DNA from 3 places in the Streptomyces sp. NBC_01591 genome. Region 2 is predicted to be linked to each of the others. Evidence: predicted binding sites of a transcription regulator. Region 2 holds the regulator's gene; each other region holds the start of a gene.

Region 1 (9,726 bases), 2.3 Mb from region 2:
CGTACTCCTCGGATACTGCCTGTTCTACATTCCGCTGCTGCTCATCGGGGCCCTCGCCCTCGCCCTGCTGCTGGACTCCACGCTGGCCCGCGCCCGCCGGTTCTTCCAGCTCGCACTCTTCCTGCCGCACGCCGTGCCCGGCATCATCGCCGCGCTGATCTGGGTGTACCTCTACACCCCGCAGCTCAGCCCGGTGGTCAGCGCCATGGAATCCGGCGGAATCGGCTTCGACTTCTTCTCCCCCGAAGGTGCCCTTCCCTCCATCGTCAACATCGCCCTGTGGGAATGGCTCGGCTACAACATGGTGATCTTCTATGCCGCGTTGCAGGCCATCGACCGCTCCGTACTCGAAGCGGCCACGGTCGACGGGGCCGGTGCCTGGCGCACCGCGCTCAGCATCAAGGTTCCGCTGATCCGCTCCTCCCTCGTGATGGTCGCGCTGTTCACGGTCATCGGCTCGCTCCAGCTGTTCACCGAGCCGCTGATCCTCAACAAGGGGACCGGCTCCGCCGTCTCCTCCACCTGGACGCCGAACATGTACGCGTACACCGCGGCCTTCGAGCGCAACGACTACGGTCTCGCCGCGGCCGCCTCCATCCTGCTGGCGCTCACGGCCGCGCTGCTGTCCTTCGTCGTCACCCGCTTCACCGGCCGGAAGGGCAAGAAAGCATGAACTCCCCCGCCTCCCGCGGCCGCTGGATGTCGAAGACCGCCGTCAACGGCTTCCTCCTGCTCGCCGTCGTCTACATGCTCTTCCCCCTCGTCTGGCTGGTCACCGCCGCCACGAAGGACACCGGCGGTCTGCTCGCGGGCAACGCGTTCTCCTTCGAGGGCTTCAACCTCGGCGAGAACCTGTCGAACCTGGCCTCCTACGGCGACGGCATCTACTTCCGCTGGTACCTCAACAGCCTCATGTACGCGGGCGGTGGGGCGATCGTCTGCTCGCTGATCTGCGTCGCCGCGGGATACGCCTTCGACAAGTACGAATTCCGGGGCAAGGAGAAGCTGTTCGCCCTCGTGCTGATGGGCGTGCTCGTGCCCACCACGGCGCTCGCCCTGCCGATGTATCTCCTGGCCTCCAAAACCGGCCTGGTCAACACCTACTGGTCCGTGCTGATCCCGGTGCTGGTCAACCCGTTCGGCGTGTATCTCGCCCGGGTGTTCAGCACCGGCTACATACCGAACGAGGCCCTGGAGGCCGCCCGTATCGACGGGGCCGGCGAGCTGCGCGTCTTCTGGTCCATCGGACTGCGCATGGTCATGCCGGGCTTCGTGACGGTCTTCCTCTTCCAGTTCACCGCGATCTGGAACAACTTCTTCCTCCCCCTCGTGATGCTCTCGGACCGCAAGCTCTTCCCGCTGAGCCTCGGTCTGTACTCCTGGAACACCAACACCCACGGCGAGCCGAGCTTCTACCCGCTCGTCGTCACCGGCTCCCTCCTCGCCGTCATCCCCCTGATCGTCGCCTTCGTCTCGCTGCAGCGGCACTGGAAGGCCGGACTGACCGCCGGCAGCGTCAAGTGACTCTCACCGCGAGCCCTGAGGAGTACGAGTTCCACCATGCCCCACGCCACTGACAACCGGCCGACGGCCCTGCTCGCCATGGGGCCCGGCATCGCCGACCGCCTCCTCGCCGACCGCCACCGCACCCGGCTGGCCGCCCTCACCCGCACCGACCCGAACTTCGTCGCCCACGACCTGGCCGACCCGACGCCCGAGGTGGCCGCCGCGCTCGCCGAGGCCGAGGTGCTGTTCACCTGCTGGGGTGCGACGCCGCTCACCGCCGGGGTACTGGCGGCCGCGCCCCGGCTGCGGGCCGTCGTGCACGCCGCGGGCTCCGTGAAGCACCACATCACCGACGCCTGCTGGGAACGCGGCATCACCGTCACATCCGCGGCCGGGGCCAACGCCCTGCCGGTCGCCGAATTCACCCTCGCCGCCATCCTGTTCGCCGGCAAGCGGGTCCTGCACACCGCGCACCGCTACCGCGGTCTGCGCGCCGGCCACGACTGGCTCGCGGAGCTCGACGGAGCCGGCAACTACCGCCGTACGGTCGGCATCGTCGGCGCCTCCCGCATCGGCCGGCGCGTGATCGAGCTGCTGCGCCCCTTCGACCTGGACGTGCTGCTGTACGACCCGTACGTGGACGGTCCGGAGGCGGCGCGGCTCGGTGTACGGCTCACCTCGCTCGACGAGCTGTGCGCGAGCAGCTCCGTGGTCTCGGTGCACGCGCCCCAGCTCCCGGAGACGCACCATCTGATCGGTGCGGCGCAGCTGTCCGCCATGGCCACCGGGACGACGCTGATCAACACGGCGCGGGGTTCGCTGATCGACGAGGACGCGCTGCTGCCCGAGCTGACGGCCGGACGGCTGCAAGCGGTGCTGGATGTGACGGAACCCGAACTCCCGCCCGAGCACTCGCCGTTGTACACCCTGCCCAATGTGCTGCTCACCCCGCATGTCGCGGGTTCGCTGGGCGATGAGCTGCACCGGATGGCCGACCAGGCGCTGGACGAGATGGAGCGGTTCGCGGCCGGCCTGCCCTTCGCGGACCCCGTGCATTCCGGAAGTCTGAGCCACTCGGCCTGAACCGTCGAAAAGCCCGCTCCTCACTAAACTGGAAGCATCCCATCCGGAACGTGAGACCGGGAGGCATCATGAGATTCGTACAAGTTATCGACTGCAAGACGGAGCGGTTCGAGGACATGGACCGTCTCATGGACCAGTGGGTCGAGCAGACCAAGGGCACCCGGACCGCCACTCACAGCCTCATCGGCAAGGACCGCTCCGACGGGTCCCACTATGTCGAGATCGTCGAATTCCCGTCGTACGAGGACGCGATGGCGAATTCCGGGCTGCCCGAGACCGAGCGGATCTTCCAGGAGATGGTGGCGCTCTGCGACGGGATGCCCACCTTCACCGACCTCGACGTGGTCCGCGACGAGCAGCTGAACCAGGCGCAGTCACGCCGCTTCTTCCACGAGATCGCCGTCGGAGGCAATCTCGACGCCATCGACGAGGTGTTCGCGCCCGACTACATCGACCACGACATCGCGAAGACGGAAAGAACCGTGGTCGGCTCCGACAGGCTGCGGAACGATGTCGCCGGATGGCGCGCCGCCTTCGACTTCTCCTTCGACCTGGACCGGCAGATCTGCGAGGGCGACGACGTCGTGACGCTGTGGACCTGGACCGGTACCCACAAGGGCGAATTCATGGGCATCGCTCCCACGGGCAGGCAATGCGTCATGTCCGGCACCACGATCTTCCGGTTCAAGAACGGAAAGATCCAGGAAGGCTGGTGGCACGAGGACCTCATGGGCCTGATGCGTGGGCTCGGTGCCCTCGACCAGGGAACGGCTCCCGCCTGAACAGCGCACGTTCCGCCTGAACAGCTGAAGGCCCCCTGTCCCACCGCCGAGCGGTGGGACAGGGGGCCTTCTTCGGCTGTCAGCCCTGAGCGGCTACGCGTCAGTGCGAGTGACCGTGACCGCCGTGGGCGGCATCGGCCTCTTCCTCGGCCGGCTTCTCGACGACCAGGGTCTCGGTCGTGAGCAGCAGCGACGCGATGGACGCGGCGTTCTCCAGCGCGGAGCGGGTGACCTTGACCGGGTCGATGACGCCGGCCTTCACCAGGTCGCCGTACTCGCCGGTGGCGGCGTTGAAGCCCTGGCCCTTGTCGAGCTCGGAGACCTTCGAGGTGATGACGTAGCCCTCGAGGCCGGCGTTCTCGGCGATCCAGCGCAGCGGCTCGACGGCGGCGCGGCGCACGACCGCGACACCGGTGGCCTCGTCGCCGGTCTTGTCGAGGTTGCCCTCCAGGACCTTGACGGCGTGGACCAGAGCGGAGCCACCACCGGAGACGATGCCCTCCTCGACCGCGGCGCGGGTCGCGGAGATGGCGTCCTCCAGACGGTGCTTCTTCTCCTTGAGCTCCACCTCGGTAGCGGCACCGACGCGGATCACGCACACGCCGCCGGCCAGCTTCGCGAGGCGCTCCTGGAGCTTCTCGCGGTCCCAGTCGGAGTCCGTGGCGTCGATCTCGGCCTTGATCTGGTTGACCCGGCCCTTGACGTCGCCGGGCTCGCCGCCGCCGTCCACGATCGTCGTGTCGTCCTTGGAGACGGTGACGCGGCGGGCGGTGCCCAGCACGTCCAGACCGGCCTGGTCGAGCTTGAGGCCGACCTCTTCGGCGATGACGGTCGCACCGGTGAGGGTGGCGATGTCGCCGAGCATGGCCTTGCGGCGGTCACCGAAGCCCGGGGCCTTCACCGCGACGGCGTTGAAGGTGCCACGGATCTTGTTGACGACGAGGGTCGACAGCGCCTCGCCCTCGACGTCCTCGGCGATGATCAGCAGCGGCTTGGAGCCACCGGCCTGGATGACCTTCTCCAGCAGCGGGAGCAGCTCCTGGATCGAGCCGATCTTGCCCTGGTGGATCAGGATGTACGGGTCGTCGAGGACGGCCTCCATACGCTCCTGGTCGGTCACCATGTACGGGGACAGGTAGCCCTTGTCGAAGGCCATGCCCTCGGTGAAGTCGAGGTCCAGACCGAAGGTGTTGGACTCCTCGACGGTGATGACACCGTCCTTGCCGACCTTGTCCATCGCGTCCGCGATGAGCTCGCCGACCTGCGGGTCCTGCGCGGAGAGCGCGGCCACGGCGGCGATGTCGGTCTTGTCGTCGATCGGTCGGGCGGTCGCGAGGAGCTCCTCGGACACGGCCTTGACCGCGGCGTCGATGCCCTTCTTCAGGGCGGCCGGGGAGGCACCGGCGGCGACGTTGCGCAGACCCTCGCGGACGAGCGCCTGGGCGAGCACGGTGGCGGTGGTCGTACCGTCACCCGCGACGTCGTTGGTCTTGGTCGCCACCTCCTTCACCAGCTGGGCACCGAGGTTCTCGTACGGGTCGTCGAGCTCGACCTCGCGCGCGATGGTGACACCGTCGTTGGTGATGGTGGGAGCGCCGAACTTCTTGTCGATGACGACGTTGCGGCCCTTGGGGCCGATCGTCACCTTGACCGTGTCGGCAAGCTTGTTGACGCCGCGCTCAAGGGCGCGACGGGCGTCCTCGTCGAACTTCAGGATCTTCGCCATGGGAGCTGAGCTTTCCTCTCGAACGAACTGCGCCCCCGACCACCCGGCTGGTTATTCGCGGGGGCCAGGGGCGCAGAACAGAAGCAAACGTGGGTGAATTACTTCTCGACGATCGCGAGCACGTCGCGAGCCGAGAGGACGAGGTACTCCTCGCCGTTGTACTTCACCTCGGTGCCGCCGTACTTGCTGTACAGCACGACGTCGCCGGTCTTGACGTCGAGCGGAAGGCGCTCGCCGTTCTCGAAGCGGCCCGGGCCCACGGCCAGGACGACGCCCTCCTGGGGCTTCTCCTTGGCGGTGTCCGGAATGACCAGGCCGGAGGCCGTGGTCTGCTCGGCGTCGAGCGGCTGGACCACAATGCGGTCCTCGAGCGGCTTGATCGCAACCTTGGTGCTGGCGGTCGACACGATCCGGTCTCCCCCTTCGGAGATCTCACGGGGTAACAGTCTTGGGTGGCGACCAGGTCGATCCGTCGTCGCGGGTGCCGGACCTGCCAGTCGCGCAGTACTGCTGGCACTCTCCAGTGGTGAGTGCCAGCACCGAGACTATGACCGCGATTAGCACTCGGTCAAGCGGAGTGCCAATTCAAGCAATCGTGGCGTCGCCGCCGCACCGCTCCCGCGGCGCGAAACCCGACGATCGGGGCACGGTCCGGACAACAGTCCGGACAACATGGGAACAACGTACGGACGGACCGGACCGTTCCGTACGACCGTGTGGGCATGACCCGCCCTTCTCCGTACCCTCAGCCGGGCCCGAGCTCCGGGCGGCGGCCGTACGAATCGCGTGCCGTGAACGGCTGCCTCGATGTGGTGCTCGGGCTGCTGCTGGTTCTCCTGGAGGGGCTGATCTGCGCGGTCGCCGCCTTCCGGATGGCCTTTTCGCGAGCGGACCTCGGCGGCCCGGAATCGACGGGCCCGCCGCCGATGGACTGGACTCCCGTCCTCACCTTCGGCGGGATCGCCGCGGTGATCTGCCTGTTCGCCGTCGTGCTGATCCGCGGCAACCGGCCCTGGGCCGGCGCGATCCAACTACTGGCGGCGCTGGCGCTGTGCGTGGTGACGGTGCAGGTCGGCCACGAGGACTACCGCCGCTCGCACCCGGCGCCCACGCCCGCTCCCTCGTACGATCCCGGCCGGACCGGCCACCAGTGCCTCAGCGGCGGCGACAGCCGCGAGTGCCGGGACTCCGGCAGCTGACGGCAGGAGATCACGACCATCGAGCCCGGCTCGCCGTGATCGCCGTGCGCGGGCGTCCGCGGCGGGTGGTTCACCTTCTGGGCGGCCTTGCGGCCCAGCCGTTCGATCGGGTCCACCGACTGGGCGCAGCCGGTGGTGGCGAGGAGCGCACCGGCCACCAGCAGTCCGGCGAGCAGCCGGTGCGTGTTTCTCATACGTAGTCCTCCAGCCGGGCCACCGCGTAACCCCGGTCCGTGACGGTCTTCATGACCGCCCGGACCAGGTCGGCCATGCTGCCGTCCCATTCACCGCGGCCCCGGAAGTGCGTGAGGATGATGTCGCCCGGGTGCAGGTCCTCGTCCTCCTCGCGCCACTCCATGCGGTCCGGGAACGCCTCGGCGTTCCAGAGGGGCACGGCCTTGATCCCGCAGGACTTCGCGATGCGGAGCGTGTCCCCGTTGTAGTTGCCGTACGGCGGGCGGAAGAGGATGGGGCGCTTCCCGAACTGCTTCTCGATGATGTCCTGCTGGTCGCAGATCTCGCGTTCCTGCTCGGCGTACGAGAGTCCGGGCAGATAGGGGTGGTTGAGCGTGTGGTTGTTGAGGGTGACGCCCAGCCGCTGCGCCTCGCCGAAGTACCCGTAGTTGTCGCTCACCTCGTAGTCGCTGAGGAACGCGCTGTACGGGATGTCCAGCTCGTCCATCATCTGCAACAGCTCGGGGTCCTTCTCGGAACCGTCGTCCATCGTCAGGAAGACGACGCGGTCCTTGGTCGGGACGGTGGTGAAGACCGGCGGCAGCGAGTCGTCGCCGCCCTCCACCTCGAAGCCCTCGCGGGTGGTGATGCGCGGTTTCACGGCGGGCGGTTGCGGTGCGATCAGCGGCGGCTTCTCCAGCCCCCACTTCTTGGCGAGCGCCGCCCGCACGGCCGGGCTGAACTGCGCGTTCTCATGGGCTCCGCCGGGTACGCGGCCCTGACCGGCACGTTGCCCGGGGCCGCCCGGGTGTCCGGCGGCGGGTTCTTGGCCCGGGTTCCCGGCAAGGGGCCGGTCCCGGTGCCCGGTGTCGCCCGCCTGCCCGCCGGCCCCGGAGGCGCAGCCGGAGCCGACCGCGGCGACCAGGAGTGCGGCCAGGACGGCGCAGGCGGGCCGGTGCCCGCCGGAGCCCCCTCCCCGTCCGGAATCGGGCGCGACCGATCCGCGCCACTTCGTGGTGTTTTTTTCCTTTTGTCGTACAAGCTGCATGGCGCCGCATACTGCCAGCACGTGATCGGCCTCCCGGCCCGACACCGCCGCCGGGCCCGCCGGTCTACCCGGCTGGCTCACAATGGGGCGGGTGAACGCTTTCGCCCCGAACGACCCGTCCGCCGACGACCGGTCCGACGCCCACGACCCTTCCCCAAGCTCTCGGCTTCGCTCGAGCGGGGGAGACGCCATCGCCGCCTTCATGGCCCTGCGCACCCCCGAGGGCGCCGCGCTGCTGGACGAGCTGCGGTCGTACGACCCCGCCCAGGAACTCGCCACCGCCACCCGGCTGCGCCGCACCCACCCGGCCGCCCTGGTCTCGGCGGCTCTGGGACAGGCGCGGCTCCGGCAGCGGGCGGTGGCGAAGTTCGGCGCCGAGGACGCGTACCGGATGTTCTTCACGCCGAACGGCGTCGAGCAGGCGACCCGTACGTCGGTGGCCACCCATCGCGCGCGGCGGTTCGCGGAGGCGGGCGGGGTGCGCGCTGTCGCCGACCTCTGCTGCGGGATCGGCGGCGACGCGATCGCGCTCGCACGGGCGGGCATCTCCGTGCTCGCCGTGGACCGCGACCCGCTGACCGCCGAGGTGGCCCGCGCCAACGCCGCCGCGCTGGGCCTGGACGGCCTGATCGAGGTGCGGTGCGCCGATGTCGCCGACATCGACACCTCGCCCTACGACGCGGTCTTCGTCGACCCGGCCCGGCGCGGCGGAAGGGGCCGGATCTTCGACCCCGAGGCGTACTCCCCGCCGCTCTCCTGGGCGACCGGCGCCGCGCTCGCGGCCCCGCGCGCCGCACTGAAGATCGCCCCGGGCATCCCGCACGAGGCGATCCCGGCGCAGGCGGAGGCCGAGTGGATCTCGGACGGCGGCGACGTGAAGGAGGCGGTGCTCTGGTTCGGCGAGGGCTTCGCGGCCGGTTCGTACCGCGCCACCGTGCTCCCGGCCGGGGCCACCCTGTGGTCCGGGGCCCCGCTGCCCGCCCCGCCCGTCGGCCCGGTCGGCCGCTATCTGTACGAGCCCGACGGCGCCGTCATCCGCGCCCATCTGGTCGCCGACATCGTCGCGCGGTGCGACGGCCGACTGGTCGACGAGACCATCGCGTACATCACGAGCGACCGGCCGTACGAGTCCCCGTACACCTCCGGGTACGAGATCACCGACCACCTGCCCTTCAACATGAAGAAGTTGAAGGCGCTGCTGCGGGAGCGGAAGGTGGGCGTCCTGACCGTCAAGAAGCGCGGCTCGGCGGTCGAACCGGAGGAACTGCGCCGCCGGATGAAGCTCCAGGGGCCGAACTCCGCGACGGTCTTCCTGACCCGGGTGGCCGGAGCGCCGACGATGCTGATCGGCCACCCGCTGACCGGCCCGGCCTGACCTGCCGGGCGGCCGGGCGGCCGGGCGGCCGTCAGGCGAGGTCGGTCAGGTCCTCCGCGTACACCTGCGACAGCGGCTGAGGGCCCCCTGCGTGACCCATGTAGCCCGTCCGTGTCCCGTCAGGACAGGTCCGCGGTCAGCGGTGGGCACCGCCCCCGACGGAGATCAGCGGCTCCGGAACGGGTGCCCCGACCAGTACCCGCAGCACCCAGCGCCGGTGGGCGAACGCCTTGACGACGCCGATCAGTCCGATGATCCAGCAGATCAGTCCGAGCCCCATGACCAGGGCGGCCAGGCCGTACGCGCTGCCGTCCAGCACGCCGCCGGCCGGGACGGCGATGCAGGTGTACAGCCCGACCGCGCAGAGCGCGAAGGACATCAGCAGCCAGGCGAGGGAGGCGCCCGGCATCCGCAGTACCGCGTCGCGCGCCGGATCGCGTTCCAGCCCGCCCCAGGCGTCGAGCAGTCGGCGGATCCTGCGGTCGCGGCGCAGTCCGATGACGACGAGGATGACCGCGGGCACCACGCAGCCTGCACCCACGGCGGCGAGGATCACACCGATCCCGGCGCTGATGACGTCGTACGACTCCTCGAAGGTGATCAGCGCCGAGCCCACCAGCAGCCAGCCGAACGCGCAGAGCGCTCCCCACAGCCACAGCATCGCCAGCCGGCCCGGTGAGACATGTGCCTTCACCAACTCCCCGAGCACCGCGGCCCGGTCGGCGAGCAGGGCCTCCCGGTCGGGCCAGGAACGTATTTCCACGGGCGGTGGCGGTGGGGGCAGTTGTGCGCGGCGAGACATGGGGCAGACCCTACCGACCGCGCGCGCGGGC
Region 2 (9,726 bases):
GGGTGACCCAGTGGACGGCGCCGCGCGTCCCGACGGCGCTGCCGCGGCCCGTACGGTCCGGGGACGCGGAGTCGAGATGGCTGCCGGCGTGCACGGAGTGCGGCTGGAGGTCGGCGCGCTGGCCGCCGAGCCGGATGTCGAGGCGGCGGGGCCCGTCGCCTCCGAGGTCGTCCAGCAGCCAGAGTTCACCGGCCGAGGCGTAGGCGACGCGGGTGCCGTCGGTGGTCGCGTGGCGGGCGTAGAAGCCCTCGATGCCGGTGTGACGGCGCAGGTCGGAGCCGTCGGGGAGCGAGGAGTAGAGCGCGCCGACGCCTTCGTGGTCGGAGAGGAAGGCGACGCGCTCTCCCACCCACATCGGGGACTCGATGTTCCCGTCGAGCTCCGCGTGGAGCCGTACGAACTCCGCCGGGCCGTCCGCCGGGGACTCCTGCTCGATCCACAACTTGCCTGCCGTACCGCCCCGGTAGCGCTTCCAGGCGGCGGCCTCGCGCCCCATGGTGACCGAGAGCAGCAGGACCCGGCCGCCGGGCCCGTACGCGACCGAGCCGGCCGGCCCGTACGGCAGGGTCCGTGCGGGTCCGCCGTCGACCGGGACGGCCCTGGCCCAGGTGCGCCGGAACGACGCCTGCCCCTGGGCGCTCACGACCAGCACCTCTCCCTCGGGCGTCCAGCCGTGGATGGCGGTCCGCGCGTCGCCCCAGTAGGTGAGCCGCGCGGAGGGGCCGCCGTCGGCCGACGCGATGTGCACCTCGGGAGCCCCGTCCCGGGTGGACATCCAGGCGACCCGGGTTCCGTCGGGCGATATCCGGGGGTTGGTGACAGGCCGGTTGTCGGCACTGACACGCCAGGCCCGGCCGCCGTCCAGCGGCGCCAGCCAGACATCGTCCTCGGCGGTGAAGGCGATCGAATCGCCCTGGACATGGGGGTATCGGAGGTAGGCAGGCTGTGTATAAGCAGGCTGTGTCACATCGATCACCCTAGGCCGCCGCCATGCTCTGCGTAACCGGGTTGGCCGGAGTCCGACGGGGCTGCCGCGGGCCTTACTTGCCCATGGGCGCTTCGGTCACCGTCACCGTGACGGTGACCGTCGGCCAGAAGTCTCCGCCGCCACCGGCCGGCGGCGGATTCACCACGGCGGTCGAGGGGGCCGCGTCGCAGTTGCCGAGCACATCCGCCCGGAAGACGGACTTCCCGCCCGCCTTCGCGGTCAAGTCCCCCCGCACGCACCGCCCGCCGAGCTCCTGGGTCACCTTGCCGGTGAGGGTGATGGCCTCGCCCTTCCCGGTCTTGCCGGAGCAGTCGACGTCCGCGACCCGGCGCACGGACGCGGAGGGCGACGCGCCCCCGATCCGGCCCCCGTCGACGCCGGCCATACAGGTCAGCCACTGCACGTCGACCCCGTTGCGCTCCAGTGCGCCGGTGCCGACGCGGTCGGTGGTCACGGCGATGGACGCGGAGTTCAGCCCGCCCGCGGGGTCACAGGCGGCGGCACCCGCGACCGCCGCGACAACGAGTGCGGACGCGGCCAGAAAGCGCCGCTCCCTTCCCTGACAGCATGTCCTTGATGTCCACATCCGGGCAGCTTCCCACCGTTCGCCCGTGAAGCGGTAGACGGCTTGCGGCCAAAACCGCGAGCGGCTCCGGCGCGCACGACGGGGCGCGCGACAGGGCGCGCGCCGGGCTCATGACGGCCTCACGACCAGCGGCCGGTCCGCCCCAGCAGCAGTGCCGTCGCCGCCGTGCCCGCCGTGGAGGTGCGCAGCACACTCGCTCCGAGCCGGCAGGTCCGGGCGCCCGCTGCGGCGAAGACCGCCAGTTCGTCCGGCGACACACCGCCCTCGGGACCGACGACCAGCACGATCTCGCCCTGGGTGGGGAGCGGGACGGTGGCCAGCGGATCGCTGTCGTGCCCCCGGTCCTCGTGGAGGACGGCGGCGAAGTCCGCCGTGGTCAGGAGCGCGGCGATCTGTTTGGTCGTCATCGCGTCGGCCACTTCGGGGAAGCGCACCCGGCGGGACTGCTTGCCCGCCTCCCGGGCCGTGTTGCGCCATTTCGCGAGGGACTTGAGGCCGCGGTCGCCCTTCCACTGCGTAATGCAGCGCGATGCCTGCCAGGGCACGATCGCGTCGACGCCGGTCTCCGTCATCGTCTCCACGGCGACCTCGCCGCGGTCGCCCTTGGGCAGGGCCTGGACGACGGTGATGCGGGGAGTGGGCCAGGGCTCCTCCCGGACCGTGGCCAGGCCGGTGAGGACGAGCCGGTCCTTGCCCTCGGCGGCCCCGACGACGCCTTCCGTCCAGCGGCCGCGCCCGTCGGTGAGCACGACGTCCTCACCGGCACGCAGCCGCTTCACCGACACGGCATGCCGGCCCTCGGGCCCCTCCAGGACGAACTCGGGCCCGTCGGGGACCTGTTCGACGACGAAGACCGGTGCGGTCACTGCGTACTCCCTGTGCTCACTGCCGCCCGTGCGGCGTCCAGTTCTTCGGCGAGCAGCCTGACCAGCCGGCCGGCCGACAGCTCGCGTGCCATCCGGTGTCCCTGACCCGCCCACAGGGCCATGCCCTGCGCGTCCCCGGCCTTCGCCGCCGCCTTGCGCAGCCCGGCGGTCAGGTAGTGGACCTGCGGGTAGGCGGCGGGGGCGTACGGGCCGTGCTCGCGCATGAACCGGTTGACCAGGCCGCGGGCCGGGCGGCCGGAGAACGCCCGGGTCAGGGCGGTCCGCACGAACAGCGGATTTGTCAGTGCCTGCTTGTGCAGCGGACTCGCCCCGGACTCGGGACAGACGAGGAACGCCGTACCGAGCTGCGCCGCCTCCGCGCCCGCGGCGAGCACCGCGGCGATCTGTGAGCCGCGCATCAGCCCGCCCGTGGCGACGATCGGTATCTGCACGGTCTCACGGACCTGGGACACCAGCGAGAGCAGTCCGATTCCGGCGCCGTCGGTCTGCGGGTCGTCGCGGTGGGTGGACTGGTGGCCGCCCGCCTCGATGCCCTGGACACAGACCGCGTCGGCGCCCGCCCACTGGGCGGTCTGGGCCTCCTCGGGCGTGGTGACCGTCACGACGGTGTACGTGCCGACCGCGGCGAAGGCGTCGAGGGTGTCCCGGGTCGGGCAGCCGAAGGTGAACGAGACGGCCGGGACCGGATCCTCCAGGAGGATGGCGAGTTTGGCGTCGTAGTTGTCGTCGCCGCCGGAGTCCGGGTCGCCGAGCGGGGTCTCGTACCAGGCGGCCTCGCCCGCGAGCTGGTGCTGGTACACCTCGACGGCGCTCGGGTCGGCGAGCCCCGGCTGCGGCATGAAGAGATTGACGCCGAAGGGCTGACCGGTCAGCCCGCGCAGTTGTTTGATCTCGTTGTACATGCCGTCCGCCGTCTTGTACCCGGCGGCGAGAAACCCGAGCCCGCCCGCCTCGGAGACGGCCGCGACGAGTTGCGGACAGGACGTGCCCCCCGCCATCGGGGCCTGCACGATCGGATACCGGCAGAGATCGGTCAACGCGGATGACATGACCGCATCGTGTCACGTCCCGCGCGGCCCGGCGTGCGCGGCCCGGGGTCCGCTTTGTACTCAAACGCCGGACGGCTTCGTACGCAAACGCCGGACGGGCCCGTCGAGCGGGTCCGTCCGGCGTCCGGGAACGGTCTGCGGGACCGGTCAGCGGCCGTTGAAGGCGTCCTTCAGCCGGGAGAACAGCCCCTGCTGGCCGGGCTGGAACTGGCCGGTGGGCCGCTCCTCGCCACGCAGCTTCGCCAGGTCCCGCAGCAGACGCTCCTGCTCCGGGTCCAGCTTCGTCGGGGTCATCACCTCGACATGGACGATCAGATCGCCGCGCCCGCCGCCCCGCAGGTGCGTGATGCCGCGGCCGTGCAGCGGAACCGACTGGCCGGACTGGGTGCCCGGCCGGATGTCGACCTCCTCCAGGCCGTCGAGCGTCTCCAGCGGCACCTTGGTGCCGAGCGCGCCCGCCGTCATGGGGATGGTGACCGTGCAGTGCAGGTCGTCGCCGCGGCGCTGGAACACCGCGTGCGAGAGCTCGTGGATCTCCACGTACAGATCGCCGGCCGGGCCGCCGCCGGGGCCGACCTCGCCCTCGCCCGCGAGCTGGATGCGGGTGCCGTTGTCGACACCGGCGGGGATCTTCACGGTGAGCGTGCGCCTCGACCGGATGCGGCCGTCGCCGGCGCACTCCGGGCACGGGGTCGGCACGACCGTACCGAAGCCCTGACACTGCGGGCAGGGCCGCGAGGTCATGACCTGGCCGAGGAAGGACCGGGTGACCTGGGAGACCTCGCCGCGGCCGCGGCACATGTCACAGGTCTGGGCGGAGGTGCCGGGCGCGGCGCCCTCGCCGCTGCAGGTCGTACAGACGACGGCCGTGTCGACCTGGATGTCCTTGGTGGTGCCGAACGCCGCCTCGGCGAGATCGATCTCCAGACGGATCATCGCGTCCTGGCCGCGCCGGGTGCGCGAACGGGGTCCGCGCTGCGACGACGTACCGAAGAACGCGTCCATGATGTCGGAGAAGTTGCCGAAGCCGCCTTGTCCGAATCCGCCCGCGCCCGCGCCGCCGGAGGCGGACAGCGGGTCGCCGCCGAGGTCGTAGACCTGCTTCTTCTGCGGGTCCGACAGCACCTCGTAGGCGGCGTTGATCTCCTTGAACCGCTCCTGGGTCTTCGGATCGGGGTTCACATCCGGGTGCAGCTCGCGGGCGAGCCGACGGAATGCCTTCTTGATCTCGTCCTGAGATGCGTCGCGGCGCACGCCGAGTACGGCGTAGTAGTCCGTGGCCACTTACGACTCCGCCAGGATCTGTCCGACGTAACGTGCCACTGCGCGTACCGCTCCCATCGTTCCGGGGTAGTCCATGCGGGTCGGTCCGACCACGCCGAGTTTGGCGACTGCCTCGTCGCCCGAACCGTAGCCGACCGCGACGACGGACGTGGAGTTGAGCCCCTCGTGGGCGTTCTCGTGCCCGATACGTACGGTCATGCCCGAGTCCTTGGCCTCGCCGAGCAGCTTCAGCAGCACGACCTGCTCCTCCAGTGCTTCCAGCACCGGCCGGATCATCACAGGGAAGTCGTGCCCGAAGCGGGTGAGGTTGGAGGTGCCGCCGATCATCAGCCGCTCCTCCGTCTCCTCGACGAGGGTTTCGAGCAGGGTGGAGAGCACGGTGGACACGGTTCCCCGGTCCTCGCTCTCGAAGGATTCCGGCAGATCCTGCACCAGCTGCGGGACGTCCGCGAAGCGGCGTCCGACGACCCGGCTGTTGAGCCGGGCCCGCAGATCGGCGAGAGAGGTCTCGCCGAACGGGGCGGGGCAGTCGATCATGCGCTGTTCGACCCGGCCGGTGTCCGTGATGAGCACGAGCATCAGCCGGGCGGCTGCCAGCGACAGCAGTTCCACATGCCGCACCGTCGACCGGGTCAGCGAGGGGTACTGCACGATGGCGACCTGCCGGGTCAGCTGCGCGAGCAGCCGTACGGTGCGGCCCACGACATCGTCGAGGTCGACCGCGCCGTCGAGGAAATTGTGGATGGCACGGCGCTCCGGCGACGAGAGGGGCTTGACCCCCGCGAGCTTGTCGACGAAGAGCCGGTAGCCCTTGTCCGTCGGGATGCGTCCGGCGCTGGTGTGGGGCTGGGCGATGAAGCCCTCGTCCTCCAGCACCGCCATGTCGTTGCGGACGGTCGCCGGGGAGACCCCCAGCTTGTGCCGCTCGGTGAGCGCCTTGGAGCCGACGGGCTCCTCCGTGCCGACATAGTCCTGGACGATGGCGCGAAGCACTTCGAGTCTGCGTTCGCTGAGCATCGCGCACACCTCCAGCTGTGTTCCTCGGTGGTTCTCGGGACGTTCCTGTTTCTCTGCCCAGGAATCCGCCTGGCACTCTGTCATCGCGAGTGCCAGCAATCCCCCGGCCAGTGTACGGCGGCCGAGTGGGGGCCTAGCAAGGGCAACCGGCCACGCTACCGCGAGACTGCGCAGGTCGTTTGCCGATAGCGTCCCGGTATGGATGCCTCTTGGGAAGAGCTCGGGTGGGAGCGACTCGGTCACGGAGTGGGCCGGCGGCGCCTTCCCGGGTGGGACGCAACGGTCGCACTGGTGGCCGGAGCCGATGGAGTGCTGCTCTTCGACACCGGATCGACGCTCCGTGAGGGTGCCGAGGTACGGGCCCAGGCGCAGGCCCTGCTCGGCCGGAGGGTGACGCATATCGCACTCAGCCATCCCCATTTCGACCATGTGCTGGGCACCGCCGCGTTCTCCGGGGCCGAGGTGTACGGGGCGGTCGGCATGGCGGAGCTGCTGAAGCGCGGGGCGGACGATCTGCACACCTCGGCGGTGCGCCAGGGGGTCAGCGAGCACGACGCGGCGGAGGCCGTCGACGCGCTGGTGGTCCCGCAGCACCAGGTGTACGGCGACTGGACGCTCGACCTGGGCGGCGGGCGCGAGGTGCTGCTGGCCGACGTGGGCCCCGCACACAGCGGCCACGACCTGGTGGCGGTCGTCCCCGGCTCCCCCGCGATCGTGCTCTGCGGCGACCTGGTCGAGGAGTCCGGCGAACCGCAGGCGGGCCGGGACGCGTTCCCGTCCCGCTGGCCGGCCGCGCTGGACCGGCTGCTGGCGCTGGGCGGCGAGGACGCGGTGTACGTACCGGGGCACGGGGCGGTGGTGGACGCTGCGTTCGTACGGGACCAGCGCGAACAACTGGCCGTACGCTTCGGCGTGTCGTGACCCTCAGGGCCTATCGTCGTCCGATGCGCAGCTACCAGCCGGACCTGACCCCGCCGTGGAAGAAGTCCGCCCCCGTTCCCGAGGTCCCCGCCGAAACCGATCTGGTCGTGGAGGAGGTCTCCACCGGATTCTGCGGTGCGGTGATCCGCTGCGAGAAGACGGCCCAGGGTCCGACGGTGACCCTGGAGGACCGCTTCGGCAAGCACCGGGTGTTCCCGATGGAGCCGCGCGGCTTTCTGCTGGAGGGCCGGGTGATCACCCTCGTACGCCCCTCGGCCGCCGCTCCGGTGCGCCCCGCGCGCACGGCCTCGGGCTCGGTCGCGGTCCCCGGGGCGCGCGCCCGGGTCGCGCGGGCGGGCCGGATCTATGTGGAGGGCCGGCACGACGCGGAGCTGGTCGAACGGGTCTGGGGCGACGACCTGCGGATCGAGGGCGTGGTCGTCGAATACCTGGAGGGTATCGACGACCTCCCCGCCATCGTGCGCGAGTTCTCCCCCGGCCCGGACGCCAGGCTGGGCGTCCTGGTCGACCACCTGGTCCCCGGCTCCAAGGAGTCCCGGATCGCCGCTCAGGTCTCGGACGCGAACGTGCTGGTGGTCGGCCACCCCTACATCGACGTGTGGGAGGCGGTGAAGCCGTCCTCCGCGGGCATCACGGCCTGGCCGGTGGTACCGCGCGGCCAGGACTGGAAGACGGGCGTGTGCCGCGCCCTCGGCTGGCCGGAGAACACCGGCGCGGCCTGGCAGCGCATCCTGTCCACGGTCCACTCGTACCGCGACCTGGAGCCGGACCTGCTGGGTTCGGTGGAGCACCTGATCGACTTCGTGACAGCCCCCGAATAGCCCGCCGACAGCCCTCCGGCGATCGAGGAGCGAAATCAAGCCCCTCCGGCGATCGAGGAGCGGGGGTCCGGGGGCAGAGCCCCCGCCCCCTCAGTCCACCAGATCCCGCACCACCGCATCCGCCAACAACCGCCCCCGCAAGGTGAGCACCGCCCGCCCCCGCTCGTACGGCCCGGACTCCAGGAGCCCGTCCGCCAGCGCACGGCGGGAAGCGGCCAGACCGGCCGGGGCCAGGATGCCGAGCGGGCACCCGTCCTGGAGCCGGAGCTCCAGCAGGATCCGCTCGACCCGCCGGTCCTCCTCGGAGAGGATTTCGCGCCCGGCCCCCGGCGACCGCCCCTCGGCCAGCGCCTGCGCGTACGCACCCGGATGCTTCACGTTCCACCAGCGCACCCCGCCGACGTGGCTGTGCGCCCCGGGCCCGGCGCCCCACCAGTCGGCCCCTCGCCAGTACAGCTCGTTGTGCAGGCACCGGCCCTCCGGCGTACGGGCCCAGTTCGACACCTCGTACCAGGAGAAGCCCGCCGCGGCCATCGCCTCGTCCGCGATCAGATACCGGTCCGCGTGGGCGTCGTCGTCGGTCATCGGGATCTCGCCGCGCCGGATCCGCCGAGCCAGCTGTGTGCCCTCCTCGACGATCAGCGCGTACGCGGACACATGGTCCGGCCCCGCACCGATCGCGGCGTCCAGCGAGGCCCGCCAGTCGTCGTCGGACTCCCCCGGCGTGCCGTAGATCAGGTCGAGGTTGACGTGCTCGAAGCCCGCCTCCCGGGCCTCGGCGACACACGCTTCGGGCCGCCCCGGCGTATGCGTACGGTCCAGGATCTTCAGCACGTGCTGCCGCGCGCTCTGCATCCCGAACGAGATCCGGTTGAAGCCGCCCTCCCGCAGCTCGGCGAGATACGCCGGACCGACGGACTCCGGATTGGCCTCGGTGGTGATCTCGGCGTCGTCCGCGAGCCCGAACTCCTCGCGGATCGCCCCCAGCATCCGGACCAGGTCCGCGGCGGCCAGCAGGGTCGGCGTACCGCCGCCGACGAAGACCGTGCGGACCGGACGCGGATCGTCCCCGAGCACCTTGCGGGCCTGGCGGACCTCGCCGATCAGATGGGTGGCGTAGTTGTCCCGGGAGGCCAGCGCGCCGCCGGAGCCGCGCAGCTCGGTCGCGGTGTAGGTGTTGAAGTCGCAGTAGCCGCAGCGGGTCGCGCAGTACGGCACGTGCAGGTAGAAGCCGAGCGGCCGGTCGGCGGCGCCTTCCAGGGCATGGCGGGGCAGCGCCCCGTCGTCGGGTACGGGTTCACCATCGGGCAGTACGGAAGGCATACCGCCCATTGTCGCGCGCCGCCCGGGATGTCCGAGCCACGCCCGTGATCACGGAAGCCGCCCGCCCCCGACCACGCGTCCTCACCCCGCCTGCAGCACCAGCAGCGCCAGGTCGTCGTCGGGCGGCCGCTCGGCGAATTCGTGCACCGCCCGTTTGATCCGGTCCGCGATCCCGTCGGCCGACAGCCCGGTGCAGCCGGCCAGCGCCAGGGCCAGCCCGTCCCCGTCGTCGAACATCAGCGGCCCGGAACGCCGCTCCGTCACGCCGTCCGTGACGCACAGCAGGCTGTCGCCGGGCGCCAGCTCGAAGCTCTGGCTCTCGTACGCGACGTCGTCGAAGATCCCGAGCAGCATCTGCGGCTCGGCGGCCGGACGCACCTCGCCGTCGGGCCGCAGCAGCAGCGGCAGCGGGTGGCCGCCGCTGGCCAGGGTGCAGCGCACGCCGCCGCCGGGCAGCGGTACGAGTTCTCCGTACAGCAGGGACAGGAAGCGGGACTGCCCGGTGTCCGCCGTCTGCTGGCCGCCCGCGGCGGCCACCATGAGCGCGGCCGCCTCGGCGGCCTCCATCGCGTCGTCGAGGAGCAGCCGGTTGAGCCGGTCCAGGACCTCGCCGACGCCGAAGCCCTCGCGGGCCAGCAGCCGCAGCCAGGGGCGGGCGAGGCCGGTGACGACGGCGGCTTCGGGGCCGCTGCCCTGCACATCGCCGAGCACGAAGCACCAGCGGTCGCCGGGGCACGGGAAGATGTCGTAGAAGTCACCGCCGACGACGCCGTCGTCGCTGGGTTCGTACACCAGCGAGCTGGTGACCCCCGGTATGTCGGCGACCTTG
Region 3 (9,726 bases), 1.9 Mb from region 2:
TCTACCCGTACGGCAAGACGTCCTGGGCCCGGTCCAGCGAGTCGATCAAGGAGAACATCGGCAAGGCGGTCGAGCCGAACGGCAGCCCCGCGAGCGTGCTGGGCCGGATCGCACGCGATTCGGCCGCGGCAGCGGACAAGGACCAGCGGACGAGGACCAGCGGACGAGGACCAGCGGCCTGTCCGGCGGATCGGGGTCTGGCAGGTGGCGGCCCTTCGGGCGGGCGATATGTTGGCTGATATGACCGCCCCCACGAATGGCCCCGACGACCCGGACGGCCTCTCCGACAGGGACCGCGCCGTGCTCGCCGTCGAACGGCAGTCGTGGTCCGGCCCCGGGGCGAAGGAGCGGGCGATCCGCGAACAGCTGGGCATCTCGCCCACGCGCTACTACCAGCTCCTGAACGCCCTGCTGGACGACCGCCGCGCCCTGGAGGAGGACCCGGTGACGGTGAACCGCCTCCGCCGGGTCAGGGCCGCAAGACGCGGCCGCCGCTAGCTCAAGCCCCTCCGGCGATTGAGGAGCGGGGGCCCGGGACAGCGCCCCCGGCAACGCACACCTGCCCCAACCGCGCGCCCCAGCTATAGGCTCCCCCCATGGGCAGCAACCCCGAAGCACCCACACTCCCGACCCCCACCACCCCCGCCGGCCAAGAGGCCCTCGCCGCGATCCTCGCGCGCCCCGACCGCGCCGTCATCGCGCTCGATTTCGACGGCACCCTCGCCGACATCGTCCCGGACCCGGAACAGGCCCGCGCCCACCCCGGCGCCGTCGAGGCCCTCGTCGCGCTCGCCCCGAAAGTGGCCTCCGTCGCCGTGATCACCGGCCGCCCGGCCGGTGTCGCGGTCCGGCACGGCGGCTTCGCCGGAGTACCCGGCCTCGACCACCTCGTCGTCCTCGGCCACTACGGCGCCGAACGCTGGGACGCCGTGTCCGGCACCGTCCACGCCCCCGCCCCGCACCCCGGCATCGCCGCGGTCCGCGCCGAACTCCCGGGCGTGCTGGACCGGTCCGGCTCGTGGCACGGCACCTGGATCGAGGAGAAGGGCCGGGCGATCGCCGTCCACACCCGCCGCGCCTCCGACCCGCAGGCCGCGTTCGAGGCGCTGGGCGGCCCCCTCGGCGACCTCGCCGCCCGGCACGGACTGATCGTCGAACCGGGCCGGCTGGTCCTGGAACTGCGCCCGCCGGGCATGGACAAGGGCGTGGCGCTCGCTCAGTACCTACGGGAGACGGACGCCGAGTCCGTGCTGTACGCGGGCGACGACCTCGGCGACCTCGCCGCTTACGCCGCGGTGGAGAAGTTCCGCACCGAGGGCCCCGACGGCATCCCCGGCCTGCTGGTCTGCAGCGGCAGCGCGGAGGTGCCCGAACTGGCCGAGCGGGCCGACCTGCTGCTGACCGGACCGGGCGACGTCGTCGCCTTCCTGGCGGCACTGGCCCGGCGAATCTGACAGCCCCGGACGCTCAGAGCGTCCGGCAGTAGGCCTCGCGGCGTCGCGGGGGCTGGGGCACGCACCTCGCGGCGTTGTCGTCAATCACCAACGCTCCGCGTTGCCTCAATCCTCTGCCTTGCGATGCACGCACCCCAGCCCCGCTCCTTCACCCGCGCTGCCTACTGCCGGACGCTCTCACTCCCGCCGCAGCGCGTCCAGTTGGTCCAGGAACCACTGCTGCGGCGGCAGCGCTACCGCCGCCGCGGCCAGGCGTTCCGTGCGTGCGGCTCGTTCGTCCTCCGCCATCGTCAGCGCCTCGTGCAGCGCCACCGCCGTCGCCGAGACGTCGTACGGGTTCACCACGACCGCGTCGCTGCCCAGCTCCTCGTACGCCCCCGCCTCCCGCGACAGCACCAGCGCGCAGCCGTGGTCGGAGACGACCGGGATCTCCTTGGCGACCAGGTTCATGCCGTCCCGGATCGGGTTGACGAGCGCCACGTCGGCCAGCCGGTACGCGGCGAGCGAGCGGGCGAAGTCGTCCTTGACGTGCAGCACGACCGGCGTCCAGCCCTCCGTGCCGTACACGGCGTTGATCTCGTCGGCGACCCGCTGCACCTCGGCCGTGTAGTCGCGGTACACCGCGAGGTCCTGCCGGGAGGGGTACGCGAAGGCGACATGGACGACGCGCTCGCGCCATTCGGGCCGCTCGGCCAGGAGCTCGCGGTAGGCGAGCAGGCCGCGCACGATGTTCTTGGACAGTTCCGTTCTGTCCACCCGTACGATCGTCCTCCGGCCGGGGCCGGCCTGCTCGCGCAGCGCCGCCATCCGCTCGTCCACGTCCGCCTCGTGCGCCCGGCGGCGCAGGAAGTCCGCGTCCGCGCCGAGCCCGTGCACCCCGATCCTGGTCCGCCCGGTGCCGCCCAGAATCTGGGTGCAGCAGCCGATGAACGCGTCCGCCCAGCGCCGGGTCAGGAACGCCGCCCGGTCCGCGCCCAGGATGCCGTGCAGCAACTGCTCGGCGATGTCGTCGGGGAGCAGCCGGAAGTAGTCGACGGGCGCCCACGGGGTGTGCGAGAAATGGCCGATCCGCAGGTCGGGGCGGAGCTCGCGGAGCATGCCGGGCACCAGCGCCAGGTGGTAGTCCTGCACCAGCACCGCGGCGCCCTGCCCCGCCTCCTCGGCGAGCGCCTCGGCGAAGGCCCGGTTGTAGGTCTCGAACGAGGCCCACTGCCGCCGGAACTCCGCGTCGAAGACCGGCTCCAGCGGTGTCTGGTACAGCATGTGGTGGACGAACCAGAGCACCGAATTCGCGATGCCGTTGTACGCGTCGGTGTGGACGTCCGCGTCGATGTCGAGCATCCGTACACCCGGCTCACCGACCCCGCGCCGGACCGCCTCCCGGTCCCCGTCGCCGAGCGCGGCGCACACCCACAGCTTGTCGTCGACGGCGCTCAGCCCGGAGACGAGACCGCCGCCGCCCCGTCTCGCGTCGAGCGATCCGTCCGTGCCCAGGGTGTACGAGACCGGGCCGCGGTTGGACGCGACGAGGACCTGGGCGTCGGACCGGGCAGCGGGCTGGGCATCGTGCGCGGAGACCATGTTGCGGAATCTAGCCCGATCACGAACCGCCCAAACGTGCGAAGTCAGGCCACGTCAGGCCGCGCGCCGCGAAACGTACTCCTCGATCTCGCACATCGGGGGCCGCTCCTCGGTGTCCACGGCATGGGTGCGCGGTACGAAACCGTTCGGGCCGCGCTCGAACTGGGTGAGCGCCGGGCGCACCAAGTGGCCGCGGGACAGCCGCAGTTGTGCGGTCCGGTAGATCGCTGCCGCCATCCGGCCGAGCGCCTGCCCGTCCTGGTGCCGGTGCTTGCGCACCCCCACGTCGACCTGGGCCAGCGCGTCCAGCCCCACCGTGTGCAGCGCGTCGACCAGGAGGCCCAGCTCCACGCCGTAGCCGACGGGGAAGGGCAGCCGTTCGAGCAGGGAGCGGCGTACGGCGTACTCACCGCCCAGCGGCTGGACGAAACCGGCCAGTTGCGGCCAGTGCAGATTGAGCAGCGGACGCGCCACCAGCTCGGTCACACGACCGCCCTGGCCTGCTGTGTCACCGAAGGGGCGGTCGTACATCGCCTTCACGAACTGCACGTCAGGGTCGGTCAGCAGCGGGCCGACGATGCCGGAGACGAAGTCCGCCGAGAAGTCCTTCAGGTCGGCGTCGACGAAGCACACGATGTCGCCGCCGGTCACCAGGAGCGAGCGCCACAGCACCTCGCCCTTGCCGGGCACGGCCGGAATCCGGGGGAGTATCGCGTCGCGGTGCACCACCCGGGCGCCGGCCTCCCGGGCCACTTTCGCGGTGGCGTCCGTGGAACCGGAATCGATCACCACGAGCTCGTCGACCAGCTGGATCTTCTCCATCAGCTCGCGCCGGATCGTCGCGACGATCTCGCCGACCGTCGCCTCCTCGTTCAGTGCGGGCAGTACGACACTGACGCTGCCGCGGCCCGCTTCCCCGGCTCTTGCCCTGGCGGCCAGCAGGCGGTCCATCGGGCGGTCGGCGGCCGACCAGGAGCGCCTGGCCAGCCAGCATTCGACCTCTTCCAGCACGGTCGATACTCCCTGTATGTGATCCATCTCGCGGTTCGGACGACTATCTCAACAGTCCGATGCTTCGGTTACAGTCTTGAACAACGCGGACGACCATCGCATGCCGGGGTCCGTCCGCCGATAAATGCCCGGATCGAAGATCCGGTGCCACAGCGCTCATCCAGAGGGACTGAGGGAACGGCCCGTTGAAGTCCCGGCAACCCTCCCGCCGACCGCGAGGTCAGGTGGGGAAGGTGCCAATTCCGTCTCGTGGCGAAACGCGCCGCGAGGAAGATGAGGAGAAAGGGCCTCGCCACCATGGCTGCGCAGACCGTTGCAGTAAGCACCAATTCTTCCGCCGAAGCCACCGAAGCCGCGGAATCCACCGGCGCCCACGCCGTCGACCTCGGTCCCGCCGCGGGGCTTTCCTGCCGCGAGTGCGGCGAGCGTTTCGAGCTCGGCCCCATTTTCGCCTGCGCGTCCTGTTTCGGGCCGCTCGAAGTGGCGTACGACCTGCCGAGCGGCTCCCCCGAAGAGCTGAGGAAGCGCATCGAGGCCGGACCGGCCAACATCTGGCGCTACGCGCCGCTGCTGCCGGTCCCCGCCGATGTCGCCGAGAAGCCGAACCTGAACCCCGGCTGGACCAAGCTCGTCCAGGCCGACAACCTCGCCCGTGAGATCGGTGTCGAGCAGGGCAAACTGTTCGTCAAGGACGACTCCGGCAACCCCACGCACTCCTTCAAGGACCGCGTCGTCGCCCAGGCCATCGAGGCCGCCCGCGCCTTCGGCTTCACCACCCTCTCCTGCTCCTCCACCGGCAACCTCGCCGGCGCCGTCGGCGCCGCGGCGGCCCGCGCCGGCTTCCGCTCCTGCGTGTTCATCCCGCACGACCTGGAGCAGGGCAAGGTCGTCATGGCGGCGGTGTACGGCGGTGAGCTGGTCGGCATCGAGGGCAACTACGACGACGTCAACCGCTTCTGCTCCGAGCTCATCGGCGACCCGCTCGGCGAGGGCTGGGGCTTCGTCAACGTCAACCTGCGCCCGTACTACGGCGAGGGCTCCAAGACCCTGGCGTACGAGATCTGCGAGCAGCTCGGCTGGCAGCTCCCGGACCAGCTGGTCATCCCGATCGCGTCCGGCTCGCAGTTCACGAAGATCGACAAGGGCCTCCAGGAGCTGATCAAGCTCGGCCTCGTCGAGGACAAGCCGTACAAGCTCTTCGGCGCCCAGGCCGAGGGCTGCTCGCCGGTCTCGGTCGCGTACAAGGGCGGCCACGACGTCGTCCGGCCGCAGAAGCCGAACACGATCGCCAAGTCCCTCGCCATCGGCAACCCGGCCGACGGCCCGTACGTCCTGGACATCGCCCGCCGAACCGGCGGCGCGGTGGAGGATGTGAACGACGAGCAGGTCGTCGACGCGATCAAGCTGCTGGCGCGCACCGAGGGCATCTTCGCGGAGACGGCGGGCGGTGTGACGGTCGGCGTGACGAAGAAGCTCATCGAGGCCGGTCTGATCGACCCGTCGCTGACCACCGTCGTACTCAACACGGGTGACGGCCTCAAGACCCTCGACGCGGTGGCCGATACCTCACAGGCGACCGCGACCATCCGCCCCAGCCTGGACGCGTTCCGCGCCGCCGGCCTCGCCACCAGCTGACCACCCGAGACTCCAGGAAGGGCACCCACCATGAGCGTCAAGGTCCGCATCCCCACCATCCTCCGCACCTACACGGGCGGCCAGACCGAGGTCCCGGCCGAGGGCTCGACCCTCTCCCAGGTCATCGAGTCCCTGGAGCAGAACCACCCGGGCATCGCCGCCCGCGTCCTGGACGACCAGGGCAAGCTGCGCCGCTTCGTGAACGTGTACGTCAACGACGACGACGTGCGCTTCGAGGGTGGCCTGGAGACGGCGACGCCGGACGGCGCCGGCATCTCGATCATCCCGGCGGTGGCGGGCGGCTGCTGACGCCCCGTCCGACCGCACCGCGTTATCGAATTGCCCCCTCCGCTTATTGAAGCGGAGGGGGCAATTCTGCATGGTTGAGCGCGGTACAGTGTGGGAAGTCCCCCCAGCTGCCCGTGCCGCCCGCATATGAGAATGCGCCCGGCCACGACAAGATGCAGCCAAAGTGCGCGATCCGCTTGAGGCATAAGTCGCCTTTGCCTGGCCCGACTTGCCCAGGAATCTCATGAATTCCGCATATCCGGGCGTTCGGTGCTGCCTAGAATTCTCGTCCGATTGACCTGTTGCAGAGGGCAGTTGGGCAGATACATTCAGCCGCGGTCGACGCGTTCCGGCGCACACACCCTCTCCTGTCGGAGGGTGAGTTCTGACCCGGGTCCGCGAAGTGCGGTCCTGCGCAAGGGCCAGTAATAGGGGAGTTAGGCATGGCTCAGGGCACCGTCAAGTGGTTCAACGCGGAGAAGGGGTACGGCTTCATCGCGGTCGACGGTGGTGCGGATGTTTTCGTCCACTACAGCGCGATCCAGATGGACGGGTACCGCACCCTCGAAGAGGGTCAGCGAGTTGAATTCGAGATCTCGCAGGGCCAGAAGGGGCCGCAGGCAGACATGGTCAAGCTCGCCGTCGGCTGAGTTCGGCGCGGTCGGCCAACGACACCACTCACGCACTGAGGGCCCGTACCCCGGGGGTACGGGCCCTCAGTGCGTCCCGGTGCGCCCTGAGCGCCCCGAGCCGCCCCCCGGCGCAGTGTCCACATCCCGAGGGGGACGCTTGCACTCTCGGGGGTCGAGTGCTAATCATTGGCGTTAGCACTCTCCAGGTGAGAGTGACAGAACTTGGATCGGGCCGGTGAGGCCCGCAGGGCCGATGGGGCAAGGAACCACCGGTCACGCAGGCCGTCCGTCGCGGGCGCCACTCGGTCCGGAGAAATCCACCCCTGTCCGGGAGGACCACTTCACATGGCCAAGATCATCGCGTTCGACGAGGAGGCCCGGCGCGGTCTCGAGCGCGGCATGAACCAGCTCGCCGACGCCGTCAAGGTCACCCTTGGCCCCAAGGGTCGCAACGTCGTCCTTGAGAAGAAGTGGGGCGCCCCCACGATCACCAACGATGGTGTTTCCATCGCCAAGGAGATCGAGCTGGAGGACCCGTACGAGAAGATCGGTGCGGAGCTGGTCAAGGAGGTCGCCAAGAAGACGGACGACGTCGCCGGCGACGGTACGACCACCGCCACCGTTCTCGCCCAGGCTCTCGTCCGCGAGGGCCTGCGCAACGTCGCCGCGGGTGCCAACCCGATGGCCCTCAAGCGGGGTATCGAGAAGGCCGTCGAGGCCGTCTCCGCCGCCCTCCTGGAGCAGGCCAAGGACGTGGAGACCAAGGAGCAGATCGCTTCGACGGCCTCCATCTCCGCCGCCGACACCCAGATCGGCGAGCTCATCGCCGAGGCCATGGACAAGGTCGGCAAGGAAGGCGTCATCACCGTCGAGGAGTCCCAGACCTTCGGTCTGGAGCTCGAGCTCACCGAGGGTATGCGCTTCGACAAGGGCTACATCTCGGCGTACTTCGCCACCGACATGGAGCGCATGGAGTCGTCCCTCGACGACCCGTACATCCTGATCGTCAACTCCAAGGTCAGCAACGTGAAGGACCTCCTTCCGCTGCTGGAGAAGGTCATGCAGTCCGGCAAGGCGCTGCTGATCATCGCCGAGGACGTCGAGGGCGAGGCCCTGTCGACCCTGGTCGTCAACAAGATCCGTGGCACCTTCAAGTCCGTCGCCGTCAAGGCCCCGGGCTTCGGTGACCGCCGCAAGGCCATGCTCGGCGACATCGCCATCCTCACCGGTGGCACCGTCATCTCCGAGGAGGTCGGCCTCAAGCTGGAGAACGCCGGTCTCGACCTGCTCGGCCGCGCCCGCAAGGTCGTCATCACCAAGGACGAGACGACGATCGTCGACGGTGCCGGTGACAGCGACCAGGTCCAGGGTCGCGTCAACCAGATCCGCGCCGAGATCGAGAACTCCGACTCGGACTACGACCGCGAGAAGCTCCAGGAGCGCCTCGCGAAGCTGGCCGGCGGCGTGGCCGTCATCAAGGCCGGTGCCGCGACCGAGGTCGAGCTCAAGGAGCGCAAGCACCGCATCGAGGACGCGGTGCGCAACGCCAAGGCCGCCGTCGAGGAGGGCATCGTCGCCGGTGGTGGCGTGGCTCTGCTCCAGGCCTCGGCCGTCTTCGAGAAGCTGGAGCTCTCGGGTGACGAGGCGACCGGCGCCAACGCCGTCAAGCTGGCGCTGGAGGCCCCGCTCAAGCAGATCGCCGTCAACGGTGGTCTCGAGGGCGGCGTCGTCGTCGAGAAGGTGCGCAACCTGGCCGTCGGCCACGGTCTGAACGCCGCGACCGGCGAGTACGTCGACATGATCGCCGAGGGCATTCTCGACCCGGCGAAGGTCACGCGCTCCGCCCTGCAGAACGCCGCGTCCATCGCCGCGCTGTTCCTCACCACCGAGGCCGTCATCGCCGACAAGCCGGAGAAGGCCACCGCGGCCGCTCCGGGCGGCATGCCGGGCGGTGACATGGACTTCTGATCCTGACGGATCGGTAGTTCCGGCACAGCTTCACAGCTCTGCCGCGTGGGCCCCGGGACCAGCTGGTCCCGGGGCCCACGCGCGTTCCCCACCTGTCGGCGCTACCGCGCGAACACCATCTCCGGGAAGCGTTGCGAGGGCCCGTCCAGCAGATGGTCGTCGCGCCCGCGCAGCCACCGGTCGAAGAACGACGCCACGTACGCCCGGTTCGCGGCCAGCGCCCGGCCCGGCGGCACCGTCCCGACCGCTCCGGCGAGCCCGCCCTCCGGCACCGCGCCCTGCCGGGCCAGCTGGGGCAGCAGCACCTCGGCGTCCGTGTACGAGGCGTGCCGCGAACCGGTCAGCGTCACATCGGCCTTCCAGCCGCGGGTGTTCGCCCAGAACGCCGCCCACGACGGCTGTTGCCGGTAGTCGCCCGAGCCCTCGCTCCCGGTCCCCATCAGCAGCAACGGCCGGTCGAGCCCGTCCAGGGCCACGCTGCTCAGGTGGGTACCGTCCGGTTCCCGCCCGCCGACGTAGTCCATTACGCCGTCCATGTTGATGCCCGCCCGGACGCGCCGGTCGTCGTGCATCGTCTGCGCCGTGGTGAACCCGCCCGCGGACTGGCCGAACATGCCGACCCGGCGCAGATCGAGCGCTCCGCCGAACCGTGTCCGGTTCAGCCGGGCCAGCTCGTCGAGCAGGAACCTGCTGTCGGCGACCCGTACCGCCACGACCTTCTCCAGCAGAGCGCTGATCGCCTCCGGGTCGGTCGGCGGCGTCCCGTCGAAGATCCGCATGGTGGCCAGCCGGCCGTCGGGGAACTCGACCTCGGTCGCCTCGTGGGTGTGGTCGATCGTGACGACGGCGTACCCCCGGCTCGCCAGGTCCTCCACGAGCGCGGTGTTCCAGGTTCGCGGGTCACCGAGCCCGGGAGAGTACAACACCACGGGCAGTTGCCCGGCCCGGTGGTCGACGGGTGCGTCCTCGTGCGCGTGGGTGAGCGTCGCGCCCCAGTCGACGCTCCCGGGCGCCAGTCCCAGGTTGAGCGCCGCGGCTCCCTCCGCGCTCCCGAAGTGGGCCGCCGCCCCGGCCGTCATCTGCGACACGGCACGCCCCGGTCCGCCCGGCCGGGCCGGGTACCAGAGGCTGACCATCAGCTCCCGGTGGGCGGAGGT

The links. The regulator HrcA, encoded in region 2, represses chaperone genes, less so after heat shock. The targets are predictions, from matches to a motif close to TTNGCACTCNGNNNNNCNGAGTGCNAA.
Region 1: groES (co-chaperone GroES) is a predicted target of HrcA. The motif match lies at 5,655-5,681, and genes of this name have one in related genera.
Region 3: groL (chaperonin GroEL) is a predicted target of HrcA. The motif match lies at 6,758-6,784, and genes of this name have one in related genera.

What each region holds. Positions count from the first base shown of each region.
Region 1 is NZ_CP109327.1:5,237,926-5,247,651, reverse strand. Features, by position in the region: gene OG978_RS24630 (carbohydrate ABC transporter permease) at 1-673, shown strand, start outside; gene OG978_RS24625 (carbohydrate ABC transporter permease) at 670-1,524, shown strand; gene OG978_RS24620 (hydroxyacid dehydrogenase) at 1,561-2,589, shown strand; gene OG978_RS24615 (ester cyclase) at 2,658-3,371, shown strand; gene groL (chaperonin GroEL) at 3,472-5,097, opposite strand; gene groES (co-chaperone GroES) at 5,196-5,504, opposite strand; gene OG978_RS24600 (DUF6234 family protein) at 5,820-6,296, shown strand; gene OG978_RS24590 (polysaccharide deacetylase family protein) at 6,487-7,518, opposite strand; gene OG978_RS24585 (THUMP-like domain-containing protein) at 7,601-8,893, shown strand; gene OG978_RS24580 (hypothetical protein) at 9,030-9,695, opposite strand.
Region 2 is NZ_CP109327.1:2,966,302-2,976,027, forward strand. Features, by position in the region: gene OG978_RS13875 (S41 family peptidase) at 1-967, opposite strand, end outside; gene OG978_RS13880 (hypothetical protein) at 1,041-1,574, opposite strand; gene OG978_RS13885 (16S rRNA (uracil(1498)-N(3))-methyltransferase) at 1,694-2,440, opposite strand; gene OG978_RS13890 (nitronate monooxygenase) at 2,437-3,510, opposite strand; gene dnaJ (molecular chaperone DnaJ) at 3,658-4,794, opposite strand; gene hrcA (heat-inducible transcriptional repressor HrcA) at 4,795-5,811, opposite strand; gene OG978_RS13905 (MBL fold metallo-hydrolase) at 6,010-6,732, shown strand; gene OG978_RS13910 (DUF3097 domain-containing protein) at 6,756-7,574, shown strand; gene hemW (radical SAM family heme chaperone HemW) at 7,665-8,906, opposite strand; gene OG978_RS13920 (ATP-binding SpoIIE family protein phosphatase) at 8,979-9,726, opposite strand, start outside.
Region 3 is NZ_CP109327.1:4,837,278-4,847,003, forward strand. Features, by position in the region: gene OG978_RS22565 (hypothetical protein) at 1-239, shown strand, start outside; gene OG978_RS22570 (DUF3263 domain-containing protein) at 241-498, shown strand; gene otsB (trehalose-phosphatase) at 597-1,454, shown strand; gene OG978_RS22580 (alpha,alpha-trehalose-phosphate synthase (UDP-forming)) at 1,632-3,035, opposite strand; gene OG978_RS22585 (glucosyl-3-phosphoglycerate synthase) at 3,090-4,046, opposite strand; SAM riboswitch class I at 4,200-4,326, shown strand; gene thrC (threonine synthase) at 4,344-5,681, shown strand; gene OG978_RS22595 (MoaD/ThiS family protein) at 5,712-5,990, shown strand; gene OG978_RS22600 (cold-shock protein) at 6,413-6,619, shown strand; gene groL (chaperonin GroEL) at 6,947-8,569, shown strand; gene OG978_RS22610 (alpha/beta hydrolase family protein) at 8,671-9,726, opposite strand, start outside.